DNA from 2 places in the Exiguobacterium sp. K1 genome. Region 2 is predicted to be linked to the other one. Evidence: riboswitches for the same ligand, from Rfam matches in the RefSeq annotation. Region 2 holds a riboswitch; the other holds the start of a gene.

Region 1 (7,348 bases), on a different contig from region 2:
GGATTTCGCCGCCTTTGATTTCTAAGTTGACGCCTTTCAAGATTTCTTTGCCGTCGATTGCAACGTGTAAATCTTCAATCTTTAAGTGTGAAGCCTTCATGTAGAATCCCTCCATCTATTCATTTCGTGTCTGACGATTCAGTTCACGAGAGTTACTAATTTAGTATCATTCTAATCTTAATGAATCATACCACATTATTCAAGCGTCATCGCTCATGGTTTTTTCTCAAAACCGAGCCTTTTAGTGAGAATGACTTCAAAGTGAGACGACTTCCTTCTCTTCTTCCGGTTTCGTTTGTCGATGAACTCGCTGTGACAGTAAGAGCAGTGGTATTCCGAGAACTGTCAAGAGGGCTAAAATACCGAAAATCGGCAACGGACGTTCCGGTCCAAAATAAAGTAACAATTGTCCGCCGATGACCGGTCCGACCGATTGACCAATCGACGTCAAGCCCATCGCACCGAAATAACTTCCCCGTAATTCCGGTGTCGCAAAGCTGTCCGTCAAAATGTCCGTCATCGTAAACATCATCACTTCCCCGCATGTGAAGATGAACATCGCACCGATCATCAGCCAGACCGTGCCGGCCGTTCCCATGACGAATAATCCGACGGCAACGGTCGCAATCCCGACCGTGATCGAGACGAGCGGTGACGTCTTGACACCGAACTTCATGATCGGGTACTGGACGACGAGGACGGTGATCGCGTTAATCGTAATCAATAAGGCGAACAGACTCGTTCCCCCGGACAATAAGGTCGTCGTCGTCAAAAACTGAGGCAACGTCGAGTTGAACTGACTGTATCCGAAGACACCAAAGATGATACCGGCGAGCGCAAACGTAAAGGCGACATCGGTTTTCAGCAACCGGACCGTCGCTCCGAACGACACCTTTTTCCCGCCGTGGCTTTCCGTAATCGGATGACGTCGGAACAGGATGAAAATCGCGACGCCGTAGCCGAAGTAAACGAACGCCGTAATATAGAAGGTAATCGACGTATTGCCCGCACTGAGTAGTAAGGCAATCCCCGGTCCGATCGCCGCTGCGATATTGATGCACGTATAACGGATATTAAAGACGAACAACCGGTTTTCTTCCTCCGTCGTATCACTGATCAATGCCCGGGCAGATGGTTCGAAGATGGACCGGAAAATGCCGTTTAAGGCACTCAGGATGAAGAATGCCCAAAAGGTCTCGACTTGAGCCAGTCCGATGAAGACAAGCACAAAACCGAACGTTCCGCTAAGCATCATCGTTCGGCGGCCGTAGCGGTCGGATAATGTCCCGCCGACGAAACTCATGACGAGACTCGCGATGGCTGAAATACTGAGAATCCAGCCGACGTCGACCGGACTGAATTTCAGGACGACCGATAAGTAAATCGCAAAAAACGGCATGGTGATGAAAGTCCCGAGCCGGGCAAAAAACGTCCCGAGCAAAACACCGACCGTCAATGGATGAAGCTGTTTCAAACGTTGCATGAAAATCCCCCTTTCGCACAAAAAAATAATGCATCCTTCCATTATATAGGAAGAATGCATTGAAGGAAGCAACTTATTTGCTGACCGGTACGACCGCACCTTTGTATTCTTTTGTAATCCAGTCCTGGTTCTTTTTCTCGTGGAGAATATCGAGCAATGTCGTGACGCGTTTGTCTTTTTCATCGCCATCACGTGTGACGATGATGTTGACGTATGGTGAAGACTCGTCTTCCAGGGCAATCGTATCTTTCAACGGGTTCAACCCGTTGTCAATCGCATAGTTCGTGTTGATGAGGACCGCGTCGCCTTCGTTGTTTTTGTAAGCTTGCGGTAAGAGTGACGCTTCGATGTTTGTTTTGAACTTGATGTTTTTCGGGTTTTCTGCGATGTCTTTGAGCTGTGCATCGGTTGTTTTACCGTCTTTCAACTTGATCAGCCCTTCGTTTTGAAGGAACGTCAAGACACGTCCGCGTTCAGCGACGTTTGAGCTCGTTAAGATCGTTGCACCTTTTGGCAGTTCATCCAAAGACTTGTATTTTTTAGAGTAGACACCGAGCGGTTCGACGTGAACGCCGCCGGCACTCGCGAATTTATAGTCTTTGTTTTCTTTTTCCTGTTGCTCCAGGTACGGCACGTGTTGGAAATAGTTCGCATCGATTTCTTTTTCAGCAAGTGCTTTGTTCGGCAGGACGTAATCCTGGAACTTTTTGATTTCGAGTTTATAGCCTTTTGCTTCATATTCTTTTTGGACGTGCTCGAGAATTTCAGCATGGGGAACGTTTGACGCTCCGATGACGAGTGTTTTTGAATCGCTGCTGCCTGATGAAGATTCTTCTCCACATGCTGCAAGACTGACTGCTAAGACCGATACGGCTGCTGTGCCTACGAATTTTTTCCAAAGTTTCATGAATGATTCCTCCCAAGGTTAAATAAAATAGGTGTTACCGTTTATCGATGGCTTTGACAAGCAGGTCACCGATAATTTGAATGATGAAGACGATGACAAGAATCAACAGTGTCGCGATGACCGTGATGTTATTTTGTGAACGCTGGAATCCTTCGATGAAGGCCATGTCCCCCAGTCCACCACCACCGGCTAACCCGGCCATTGCCGTGTAACCGACGAGTGCGACAAGCGTAACGGTGATTCCTGAGACGATTGCCGGCAAGGCTTCCGGAATCAGGACTTTATAGATGATTTGAAACTTCGTTGCTCCCATCGATTCAGCCGCCTCAATGACACCCTTATCGACTTCACGAAGTGCCAGTTCGACCATCCGACCGTAAAACGGTGCTGCACCGAGAATTAACGCAGGTAATGCAGCCGTTGGTCCTAAGAATGATCCGACGATGATTTTCGTGATCGGGATCAACAGAATCAATAGAATGATAAACGGGATCGAGCGGAAGATATTGACTAAAAAGCTGAGCACGGAATATAGTGTCCGGTTTTTAAACAACAATTCTTCGTTCGTCGCATATAACAACAGACCAATTGCCAATCCAAGGACAAACGTTGCGAGCCCTGCAACGGCCGTCATATAAACGGTGCTGCCGGTTGCTTCCCAGACCATATCCCAATCCACATCTGCAAAAAATGTACTCATCGGTGATCCACCTCCACTTCAACGTCACTCGCTTGAAGTTTGGCGATGACCGCTTGTGCTTCCTCTTCCGAACCGAGCAACTGAATGAACAGCGTTCCGAGTGCTCCGTCCTGCGTCTGTCCGACGTTTCCGCCGATGATATTGAATAATAAGTTCGAATCTTTCATGACTTCGGCAAGGATCGGACTTTCCGCCGTCGAACCGACAAACGTCAGCTGGACGATTTTCCCGGTCGGATAGCGCTCGCGTAATTTCGCAAACGTCAATTCGTTTTCAGACGGTGACGTCAATTGTTTGACGAACTCTTTTGTCATCGCCTGTTTCGGGTGACGGAATACTTCAGCAACCGGTCCCTGTTCGACGATTTTCCCGGCTTCCATGACGGCGACCCGGTGACAGATTTTTTGAATGACATGCATCTCGTGTGTGATCAAGACGATGGTCAGTTTTAATTTTTTGTTGATGTCGACCAACAACTCGAGGATCGAGTCGGTCGTTTTCGGATCCAGCGCACTTGTCGCTTCGTCACAGAGTAAGACGTCCGGATTGGATGCCAGTGCCCGGGCAATCCCGACCCGTTGTTTTTGTCCACCTGACAGTTGCGACGGATACGCGCCTTCACGTCCGTCGAGTCCGACGAGCTGAATCAGTTCGGCAACCCGTTCTTTACGACGGGCTTTCGGATAACCGCCGAGCTCAAGCGGGAACATGATGTTTTCTTCGACTGTCCGTGACCAAAGCAGATTAAAGTGTTGGAACACCATCGAGACGTTTTTACGGACGCCCCGTAATTCTTTTGGTTTGAGCGTCGTCATTTCGACACCATCGATTTGAATCGAGCCGCTCGTCGGTGCCTCAAGCATGTTCAGCAAACGAATCAGTGTTGATTTCCCTGCCCCTGAATAACCGATTATTCCAAAAATTTCACCGCGCTCGATTGACAAGTCGACATTGACGACGGCTTCAACCGATCCGCGCTTCGAGCGATAAATCTTTCCTACATCCTGTAAGCGAATCAATACGGTCCCTCCTAAACATAAAAAAAGTGCGCACGTTTTAGAGCAAACGCGCGCACTTTTTCAGTACACAAAACCATTTGCTCTCATCTTGCAGACAATCGTCTGCTGGAATTAGCACCACTTCGGAATAAATTCCGCGGTTGCCGGGTTTCATCGGGCCAGTCCCTCCACCACTCTCGATAAGAGTTATCGGTATTTAGTTATTTTTAATATAATCTGAATATTAGCAGGGGTTATTTTGCTTGTCAAACAGTTTTTTCTGAAACCGGTTGAAGCAGACTGAAAGCACGTGCCAAATCTTCTTTCAAGTCTTCCGCGTCCTCAAGACCGACCGAGATCCGAACGAGACCATCCGTAATTCCGAGTTCTGCGCGACGCTCTGCCGGAATCGACGCATGCGTCATCCGTGCCGGAACGGAAATCAAACTCTCGACCGCTCCAAGACTTTCAGCCAATGTGAAGAAATGTGTCGCTTCGACGAGTTTCTCCGCATTTTCTGCTGAACCGACATCAAAACTGATCATTCCGCCGAAACCGGTCGCCTGTTTCTGTTGTGTCGCGTGACCCGGATGTGATGCCAGTCCCGGATAGAAGATGTTTGAAACGACGTCCTGTTCCTGTAAGAACTGAACGAGATCGTGTGATGTTTCTTCGATTGCATCCATCCGGATACCAAGCGTCCGTAATCCACGGACGAGCAGGAAGCTGTCCTGCGGTCCAAGAATACCGCCGGTCGAGTTCTGGATGAAGTGAAGATCTTCTCCGAGCTCGTCGCTGTTGACGACGACAAGTCCGGCGACGACGTCCGAATGACCGCCGATGTATTTTGTCGCGCTGTGCAGCACGATATCTGCGCCGAGTGCGAGTGGTTGTTGCAAGTAAGGTGTCGCGAATGTGTTATCGACGACGAGTTTCAAGTTGTTGCGTTTCGCGATCTCAGCAACTGCTGCGATATCTGTCACTTTCAACAACGGGTTCGTCGGTGTTTCGACATACAGCATCTTCGTGTTGTCTTGCACCGCAGCTTCCGTCGCCGCGAGATCCGTCGTATCGACGAACGTCACTTGGATGTTGAACTTCGGTAAGACACGCTGCATCAAACGGAATGTCCCGCCGTAGACGTCATCGGTCATGACGATGTGGTCACCTGATTCGAGCAGGTTAAAGACAGCGTGAATCGCTGCCATCCCTGATCCGAAGGCAAAACCGCGTGCACCGCCTTCAAGATCGGCAATCAGACGTTCGATGCTCGTCCGTGTCGGGTTCGCTGTCCGGGAATACTCATATCCTTCTTTTAACTGACCGATTTTTTCCTGTTTGTATGTGCTTGTTTGATAAATCGGGGGTGTAACGGCACCTGTTGCTCGATCGACGCCTGTTCCTCCATGAATCAATGCTGTCTTTTTACGCATGTGTCTCGTCCACCTTTTCAAAGATTTGTTGGCTTAAATACCGTTCGGCACTGTCCGCGAAGACGGTGACGATGGTACTGCCTGGAAAACGATGTGCCAGATCAAGTGCTGCCACGAGTGCCGCGCCGGCCGAACTGCCGACGAGCAATCCTTCACGGGCCGCTAGCTCATGGACTTTCGTAAAAGCGTCATGATCGGAAATCGTATGAATTTCATCCACTAAGTCACGGGAAACGAGACTTGGCCATTTGGCCGTCCCGATGCCTTCCGTCTTATGCGGTCCGGCTGGTCCCCCGTTGAGGACTGAGCCTTCCGGTTCAACGATTGCACCTTTTGTCCCGAGACGTTCTTTTAAATACGCCGCTGTTCCGGCAAACGTTCCACCTGATCCACATCCCGCAACGAACCAATCAATCTGATCCAGCTCCGCCATCAGCTCAGGACCAAGTGTCCGCTGATACGTAACCGGATTTTCTTCGTTTTCGAATTGAAGCGGAACATAGCTGTTTGGAATCGTTTGTCCGAGTTCTTTGGCTTTATCGATCGCACCTTGCATATCGAGCTCAGTCGGTGTGTTGACGACAGTCGCGCCGAGTGCCCGCATCAACGTCTGTTTCTCCTGGCTGAATTTTTCCGGAACGACACAGATGACTTGAAGGTCATATTTTTTAGCGGCGAGCGCCAAACCGATGCCGGTGTTGCCGGCAGTCGGTTCGATGATCGTTCCGCCTCGTGTCACATATCCTTGTTCGATCGCGGCATCAACGAGTTGAATGCCCAGGCGGTCTTTGACGCTGCCCCCAGGGTTCATCCATTCGAGCTTCGCCAAAATCCGCGTACCAGCAGGCAAATCGAATGAAGTAATCTCGTAGAGCGGCGTATTTCCGACGAGGTCGCGGACTGATTTCGCGATCATCCGAAGACGATGTCCCATTCATCACGACCGGCAAGCATTTTCTCGGCATAGTGCTTCGCTCCTTTAAGGTCGTGGGCGCTTGCGAATCCGCATTGGACTTCGTTTTGCGCTGGAATTTCTTCTGCTGCTAAGACGTCTTTTAATGTTTTCTCAACGAGTTCGCTCATTTTTTCGACCGAATCGAAGTTCATCATCGCCATGTAGAAACCTGTTTGGCATCCCATCGGCGATACATCGATGACGTCATCCGAGTAGTTGCGGATGTTTTCAGCGAGTAAGTGCTCGAGTGTGTGCATCGCACGCATCGGCATTTGTTCCACGTTCGGTTGTGTGAAGCGGATGTCGTATTTGACGACTTGATCGACTTTACCGTCTTTGTAACCGGCGACGCGGATATATGGTGCTTTGACTTTCGTATGATCCAGGTTAAAGCTTTCTACGTTCATTTTTTTGAGTGTCATGATTTATTCCCCCATTTTCTCGGCTTCTACGAGCCAGACGAAGTGATTATATTGTGTAAATGAAACATCAAAACCGCGCGATGCAAAAATCTGTTCCATGACCGGAATCAATGGATAAAACTCACGTTCCAAATCTTCTGCGAGTCCGTTAAATCCTTGGGCTTTCGCTTCAGCAATCGTCTGCAAACGCGCTTCTTCCGACACGAACATCGTATCGGCGTAAACGATTTTTCCGTCGTGTGGTAAAATCGCAGCCATCAAATCAACGGCTTCTCCCTTTTCCTCATCCGTCAGATGATGAAACGCATAGGTCGAAACAAAACTTTTCGCATCATCTGCCGTAAACGACAGGAAGTGTCCGTCCTGCACCGGAAGTTCCGGAATCTTATTGATGAGGATATCCCGCATCTCCGGACTCGGTTCGACGGCAAGAACCTCTTCGTGCCGATC
Region 2 (7,348 bases):
GCCGCCGGTATACGTCATCGCGACACCTTCAAAAATGAACATCGTCGCAAGCGTTGCGAACAAATCCGGAATCTTGAACTTCACGATTAACAGAATGTTGACGAGTGCGACCGCCAAGGCAATCACGAGAGCCAGACCAATCGATACGCCGAGCGGCAGACTGTACCAGACAAAAAACGAGACGACTAGTGAACTGGCAAACGTCGCGGTCGAACCGACGGATAAGTCAAACCCGTTGACTGTCAACGAAACCGTCAAGCCGATGGCGATGATCGTCACAATTGAAATGCTTCGTAAAATATTGACTAGATTCGTCCCCTGTAAAAAGTTCGGTGCCGTCATGGAAAAAAACAGGATCAGTGCAAGAATCGCGAGGACGATGCCCCAGTCATTCAAGAAACGCAGCACCGGTTTTCCCGCTGCTGTTCGCGGCGCTTCCGGCTGTGCAGCCGGTTCGTGCAATACATCATTCATGTTGTTGTCCTCCTGTTGCATACCACAATAATTGTTCTTCGGTTGTTTCCGAAGTGGTCGCCTCGAATACGATCTGTCCATCATACATGACATAAATCCGGTCGGTCACTGCCAGCAGTTCATCCAGTTCACTCGAGGCATAGATGACGGCTTTCCGTTCTGCTGCCAGTTGATCAATCACTTGGAAAATTTCCGCTTTCGCCCCGACATCGACCCCTTTTGTCGGTTCATCCAATACGAGGATGGAAGCGTCGGCCAGCAACCATTTCCCGATGGCAACTTTTTGCTGGTTACCACCGGACAACTCAGCGGCACGTTGTCGGGTATCACTGACTTTAATCGACAGTTGCTGTACGATCCGGTTTGCCGCTGCCCGTTCTTTTTTCTTCTCTACAAACCCGAATCGGTTGACGAATTGTTTGAGGCTGGCCGCCGTCATATTTTGTTCAATTGGATCCGCGACCAAAATCCCTTCTTTCCGTCGTTCTTCCGGCACGAGTCCGATGCCCAGCCGAACCGCATCATACGCCGAACGGATACGCCGTGTTTCTCCCGCAAGACGCATCAATCCCGAAGTGACCGGAATCGATCCGAAAATCGTTTTACACAGTTCTGTTTTTCCGGCACCGACCAATCCGGCAATCCCGATTACTTCTCCGGCACGGACCGTTAACGAGATCTCGTCCAGTTGTCCCGCGACCGTGATACGGTCAAGCTCAAGTGAGGGGGCACCAGCCGGACGCGCCTCGCGGCTGCTTTTTTGCAAACGCCGGCCCAGCATCTGTTCGACGACCGTTTCTTTCGTTTGTCCGGCAAGAAGTTGCCGCGATACCAGCTTGCCGTCGCGCATGACGGAAATCGATCCACAAATCTCAAACAACTCCTGCAGACGGTGAGAAATGAAGATGACACCCAGATGTTCCTTCTCCGCCAACTCGCGAATGATCCGAAACAGTTGTTCCGTTTCCCGGCCGCTGAGTGGAGCGGTTGGTTCATCCAAAATCAAAAACCGGCTTTCCTGCACGAGGGCACGGGCAATCAGGACGAGTTGTTTCTCGGCCAACCGTAACTCACTGACCCGTTGGCGGACATCAATCGATGCTTTCAATTTTTGTAAAGCACGCTCGGCGATTTCTTCATACCGCCGGCGTCGGATGACTCCTTTCAACTGTCCGCTCGCCAGCATATCGAGACAGATGTTTTCGGCGACGGTCAAATAATCGACCAGTGCCGTATCGACTTCCTGATAGACGATTTCAATCCCGGCCCGTTTCGCGGCATTTGGTGAATCAATCGCAAGCGGTACACCGTCGAACAAAATCGTTCCTTCGTATGACGCATAGGCGCCGGCCAAGACTTTCATCAGCGTTGATTTACCGGCTCCGTTCGCTCCGACAAGCGCGTGGATTTCCCCGCGTTTCACGGAAAAGTGAACGTCATCCAGCGCCTTGACACCGGGGAATTCCATTGAAATCCCCCGCATTTCCAGTCGTTGTTCGTTCACCGGAGGCGTCATTTCCCGTCATTCGCTTTCCGCAACTGATCCATCCACGGCTCATTGAATTTTTCGGATGTACTCCAGCCTTTGATGATGGTATCGAGATTGTACATCGTCGTATCCGCCTTGAGTGCTTTTTGTTCGACCAGTTTGGCATCGAGATCAAAACTATCCGGTGTTTTTTCGCCGGCCAGCTTTTTCGCAAGCAGGCGCATATCCGTCTGCCCGATCAAATGCGGATCAACGGCACTCGTTGAGACCCAGTTACTGCCCTTTTCACGCATCAGATTGATGTCCTGATTCGAGACATCGATCGAAATCAGCGGAATTTCCTGACGCTTGTTGTCTTTTAAAGACTTATAAGCTCCTTTGGCGACTTCATCCCAGGCGCCCCAGACGGCATCGATGCTGCCCTTCGGGTACTTGGCGAGAATCGCGTTCATCTTCGTCGCAATATCCCCTTGGACATCCTGGAAGTTCGTGGGTCCGACGGTTTCAAGCGTCTTGATTTTGCCGTCCGCTTCATACGTTTTGTAGATTTCCTGCCGGCGGTCAAGCGGGGCAAATCCCGGACCAAACCATAGTTTGATGACACGGACCGGCTTGTCGTCCTTCAATTTCGTCACTTCATCGAGCGACAGCTGGGCCAGTTTATGGTCATCCTGGAATGTCTCTGTGATACCTTTTAATGTCTGATCTTTTTTCTTCGTCACCGTATCAAATGTCACGACTTTGATGCCTTTGTCGATGGCCGGTTTGATCATGTCATAGGCATAATCCTCTTTGCCGTGCGAGATGATCAATCCGTCATAATCCTGCTGAACGGCTTGGGCGACCAACTCCTTGAACTTGACGTCATTCCCTTCCGAGATGAACGTGTTGACTTGAAAACCAAGTGCTTCCCCTTCCGAGCGGGCGCCGTCCAAAAACTGTTTTGTATGGTCGTCGGAAGCAAGGTTACGGATAACGGCAATCTTGACATCACCCTGAACCCCTTCCGGTACACCGCTGATTTTTTTCACCGGTGTTGCTTCACTGTTCGCGCAAGCAGCCAGTAAGACCGCTGGTGCCAGTACAGCCAATGCTAATTTCTTCATCTCGATCTCTCCTGTCTGTTTAGTGTGTATGTTGTCCGATTGTCTGTTTGATTGTCTCCACATCCGGGTGTTCAATGACTCCGAGCTCCGTAATGATGGCGGTGATAAGGTCATGCGGCGTCACGTCAAACGCCGGATTAAAGACCGATACGTCTTCCGGTGCCGTCGCTTTTCCGGCAAGCTGTGTCACTTCACGGGCGTCGCGTTCTTCAATCTCGATCTCATCTCCTGACAGACTTGTAAAGTCAAACGTCGACAGCGGTGCGGCGACGTAAAACGGAATTCCGAAGGCACGTGCGAGTAATGCCAGCTGAAACGTCCCGATTTTATTGGCCGTATCCCCGTTCCGGGTAATCCGGTCTGCTCCGACGATGATGGCGGTGATCTGCTTTTCCTTGATCGTATGCGCGACCATATTGTCCGTGATCAAGGTGACGTCAATCCCTGCCCGTTGCAACTCCCATGTCGTCAAACGTGCACCCTGCAACAAAGGCCGTGTTTCCGACGCATAGACGGATAACGGGATGCCTTGCTCCTTGGCAAGATAAAACGGAGCGAGCGCCGTTCCGTAAGCTGCCGTCGCAATTGATCCGGCATTACAAATCGTTAGTACCCGGTCACCGGACTCGAACAATTCCAGTGCATGAACCCCGATTTGACGGGATGTTTTGGCATCCGTCTGATAAAGTTCCAGTGCCTTTTGTTCGAGACGTACCGGCAGTTCTTTCAGCGTCGTAGCGGAAACAATCAGCTGATTCAGCTCATCGAGGACATTTCGCAGATTGACGGCCGTCGGACGGGTCGCGAGTAATTGTGCCGACACCTCCAACAACTCCTGTTTTGCTTCAGCCAGCGTCCCTGTCGTCCGAAACGCTTCCTGAACTAGGACGAATCCGCCGAACAGACTGATGGCCGGTGCACCACGAACTCGCAATTGTTTGATGGCGTCAATCGCCTGCGCCAAGTCATGGATGATTTCATAATGTTCTTCTTCCGGAAGACGGGTCTGATCCAAAATTGTCACCGTCCGGTTTTCATAGATGATGCTCTGAACGAATTGGCTCATCGGCTGAGTTCCTCCGTCACGTCAAAATTCCGCAGATCGGTAAACGTCTTGCATTCCGTCCGGCGTTTAATCAAAGCAGCACCAAGCCGCAATGCATGGCGTTTTCGTTCAAGGCGAACGGTCGAATCCGAAATTTGCTCCAAGTCTGCAACTAATGCCAATCCAATCGTCCGGCGAATCAGTTCACAACCGGCAAATCCGAGTGCGTCCTGTAAAATCGTGCTAAGAACATCATCGACCAGTCCGTCTGCCGTCCGGAACGGCTCGACCGCTTCCCGTTCCCATAACGCTTTGAACGTCGAAGCAAACGTCAGCCAGAATGTATCGATATCCTTGATCCGCTCATCCCGCAACCGGTCATAGTCCGGATACGCGGCAAAAAACAGATGTGCGATAAATTGACCGACATCAAATCCGAACGGTCCATAAAACGCAAATTCGGGATCGATGACTTTCGTTTCTTCCGCCGAGGCAAAAATACTGCCTGTATGTAAGTCGCCGTGCAACAATGCGTCGCCCTTCGTGATGAACAAGGCTTCAAGCTTCGCGACTTCCCGTTTCAGTTCCGCGTCGTTCCAAATCCGGTCAACTTCCGCTTCGAGACCTGCTTCAATCGCATTCGTTTCTGCATCATAAAACGGATCCGTGAAGATTAGTTTTTCCGTGATATCGCACAGATCCGGATTGTAGTACTGACGGGCAATCTGTTTTTTCGCGACCGGTCCGACGGCAAAATCCGACGTATAAAACAGTGTCCGCGCCAAATACGAACCGATGTGTTCCGCGAGCAACGGATACTTTTCCCCTTCAAGCAGTCCGCCCCGGACGATTGTCAGATGTGACAAGTCTTCCATCACCGTGAACGCTTCTTCTTTGCTCGCATGGTAGACATGCGGGACAAACGGAACGGCGACTTTCGCGAATTCTTTTAAGGCCGATTGTTCAATCCAGGCCCGTTCGAGCGACAGCGGCCAGCTTTCCCCGACGACTTTTGCATAAGGTAACGCCTGCTTTAAAATCAGCCGTTTTTCCCCTGCCTGAATCCGGAAAACGAGATTTAAATTTCCATCTCCGATTTCCTCTGCCGTCACCGGTTCATTGCCGATCAATCCGAGTGTCCGGACCCGTTCAATCGCGTCCTGTACTGTAAATGCTTGATATCCCATTCTGTTTTCCTCCTTGGTGATCACACGAAAAAACGCCTCTTTTCGTCAAAGAAAAGAGGCGCGGTAGAATATTCCGTCCTCTTATCTCTCAGACGAATGTCTGTTGGATGTAGCACCGTGCCGGATGGTCGGTTGCTGCGGCGTCTTCGGGCCAATTCCCTCTGCCAACTCACGATAAGAGTCATATGTAGTTGTCGTGTGATTGATGTTGATTTGAATACTACGTGCGTTCCTGGGGGTCTGTCAATTCCATTTTTTAGTGAAACAGCTTCAAAAACGGAACCCTCTATAGAAGAAGTATTTTCAAAAAAATAAATTTTCAAAATATAGTTTGACAAGTGACGAATCTCATGTAAAAATTGCAATTAGATTTCACAATTTCATCCAATTCTTATCAAGAGCAGACGGAGGGACGAGCCCTACGATGTCGCAGCAACCGACCACTTGGCACGGTGCTAATTCTTGCAGCTATTACGCTGACAGATAAGAGTCCACGCGCAATTTTTCATGGTCTCTTGTCATTGACGAGGGACCATTTTTGTATTCTTCAACAAGGGAGAGACAGTCGATATGACGTATATTACCGCAACATACCAACTCGGAACGACGGATCAGTTACCAAAACGGGCAGAACAAATCGCGCTCGGCTTGACCGTTGGTTCGTGGACCGATTTAAATCATTTGGAGCAACAGCAGCTTGAATCGTTCAAAGGACAAGTCGTCCATACGGAAGAACACGACGGGAAAGGCTACATCACAATCCGTTATCCGGAACACAACGTCTCCCGTGACTTTGCAGCAATCTTAACGACCGTCTTCGGCAAACTGTCGCTCGACGGACAAATCAAATTAACGGATTTACAGCTTCCGGCTTCATTCACCACTGACTTCCCCGGTGCCAAATTCGGCATCGAAGGCGTCCGGCAGTTGATTCAAGTCCACGACCGTCCTCTGTTGATGAGCATTTTTAAGGGCGTCATCGGCCGGGACCTCACCTTTTTACGGGAACAACTCGAAGCGCAGCTTGCGGGCGGCATCGATCTCGTCAAGGATGATGAAATCTTGTACGATAATCCGTTAACACCGGCACTCGACCGGGCACGGATCGGACGTGAAGTCCTGAATGCCCATTATGAAAAAACCGGCAAACGGGCGCTTTACGCGATTACGTTGAGTGGTCCCGTCTTCGGCTTAAAGGATCAGGCGAAACGTTTGATTGAAGCCGGTGCGACTGCCTTCCTGCTCAATACGTTTACATATGGACTCGATGTCCTGCGCGAATTAGCGGCTGATCCGGACATTTCCGTTCCAATCTTTAATCATCCGGCCTTAAGCGGAGCCTTAATCGCAAGCCCGGAATACGGCATTGCAGCTCCTGTTTTACTGGGGACGTTACCGCGGCTGGCCGGTGCCGATTTGACGTTGTTCCCGTCGCCTTATGGGAACGTCGCCCTCGCCAAAGACTTGGCGCGCGGAATTGCCGTCGAAGCCACGCGAATCGGAGAAACAAAGACGATTCTTCCGGTTCCCTCGGCAGGCATTCATCCCGGTCTCGTCGCTCAGCTCGTTCGTGATTTCGGGACCGATTCCGTCATCAATGCCGGCGGCGGCGTTCACGGTCATCCGCAGGGCGCGGCAGCCGGTGTGCTTGCTTTCCGCCAGGCCCTCGACGCAGCACTTGCCGGCGAATCTTTGACGAGTGCCGCAACGCGGCAGGAAGAACTTCGGGTCGCACTCGACGCCTGGGGGATTACGAAATGACGATTCGGATTTTATGTGACTTTGACGGGACCGTGACCGAACACGACAACATCATTGCGTTGATGAAAGAATTCGCTCCCCCGGCAGCGTTTGAACCGTTGAAAAAAGGTGTCCTCGATCAATCATTGTCCATCCAGTCCGGTGTCGGACAGATGTTCCGGTTGCTCCCCTCGGATCGCAAACAGGACTATATTGATTTTTTGGAACAGCGGGCTGTCATCCGTCCCGGCTTTAAGACCTTACTCGCCTTTGCGAAATCAAACGGGATTGACTTTGCGATCGTCAG

The links. Region 2 has a riboswitch for S-adenosylmethionine ahead of mtnK (S-methyl-5-thioribose kinase). Riboswitches for the same ligand answer to the same signal wherever they lie in the genome.
Positions count from the first base shown of each region.
Region 1: linked by a shared signal. The riboswitch ahead of N7U64_RS05420 (methionine ABC transporter ATP-binding protein) and the one ahead of mtnK (S-methyl-5-thioribose kinase) in region 2 are both predicted to bind S-adenosylmethionine.

Region 1 covers NZ_JAOTIT010000002.1:12,776-20,123, forward strand. Annotated here, with positions in the region: gene sufC (Fe-S cluster assembly ATPase SufC) at 1-100, opposite strand, end outside; gene N7U64_RS05405 (MDR family MFS transporter) at 257-1,483, opposite strand; gene N7U64_RS05410 (MetQ/NlpA family ABC transporter substrate-binding protein) at 1,557-2,390, opposite strand; gene N7U64_RS05415 (methionine ABC transporter permease) at 2,425-3,090, opposite strand; gene N7U64_RS05420 (methionine ABC transporter ATP-binding protein) at 3,087-4,109, opposite strand; SAM riboswitch class I at 4,190-4,295, opposite strand; gene N7U64_RS05425 (bifunctional cystathionine gamma-lyase/homocysteine desulfhydrase) at 4,355-5,521, opposite strand; gene N7U64_RS05430 (PLP-dependent cysteine synthase family protein) at 5,514-6,437, opposite strand; gene N7U64_RS05435 (S-ribosylhomocysteine lyase) at 6,434-6,898, opposite strand; gene N7U64_RS05440 (class I SAM-dependent methyltransferase) at 6,902-7,348, opposite strand, start outside.
Region 2 covers NZ_JAOTIT010000008.1:13,026-20,373, forward strand. Annotated here, with positions in the region: gene N7U64_RS14070 (ABC transporter permease) at 1-474, opposite strand, end outside; gene N7U64_RS14075 (sugar ABC transporter ATP-binding protein) at 467-1,990, opposite strand; gene N7U64_RS14080 (sugar ABC transporter substrate-binding protein) at 1,987-3,069, opposite strand; gene mtnA (S-methyl-5-thioribose-1-phosphate isomerase) at 3,089-4,135, opposite strand; gene mtnK (S-methyl-5-thioribose kinase) at 4,132-5,301, opposite strand; SAM riboswitch class I at 5,380-5,482, opposite strand; SAM riboswitch class I at 5,690-5,791, shown strand; gene N7U64_RS14095 (2,3-diketo-5-methylthiopentyl-1-phosphate enolase) at 5,872-7,062, shown strand; gene N7U64_RS14100 (2-hydroxy-3-keto-5-methylthiopentenyl-1-phosphate phosphatase) at 7,059-7,348, shown strand, end outside.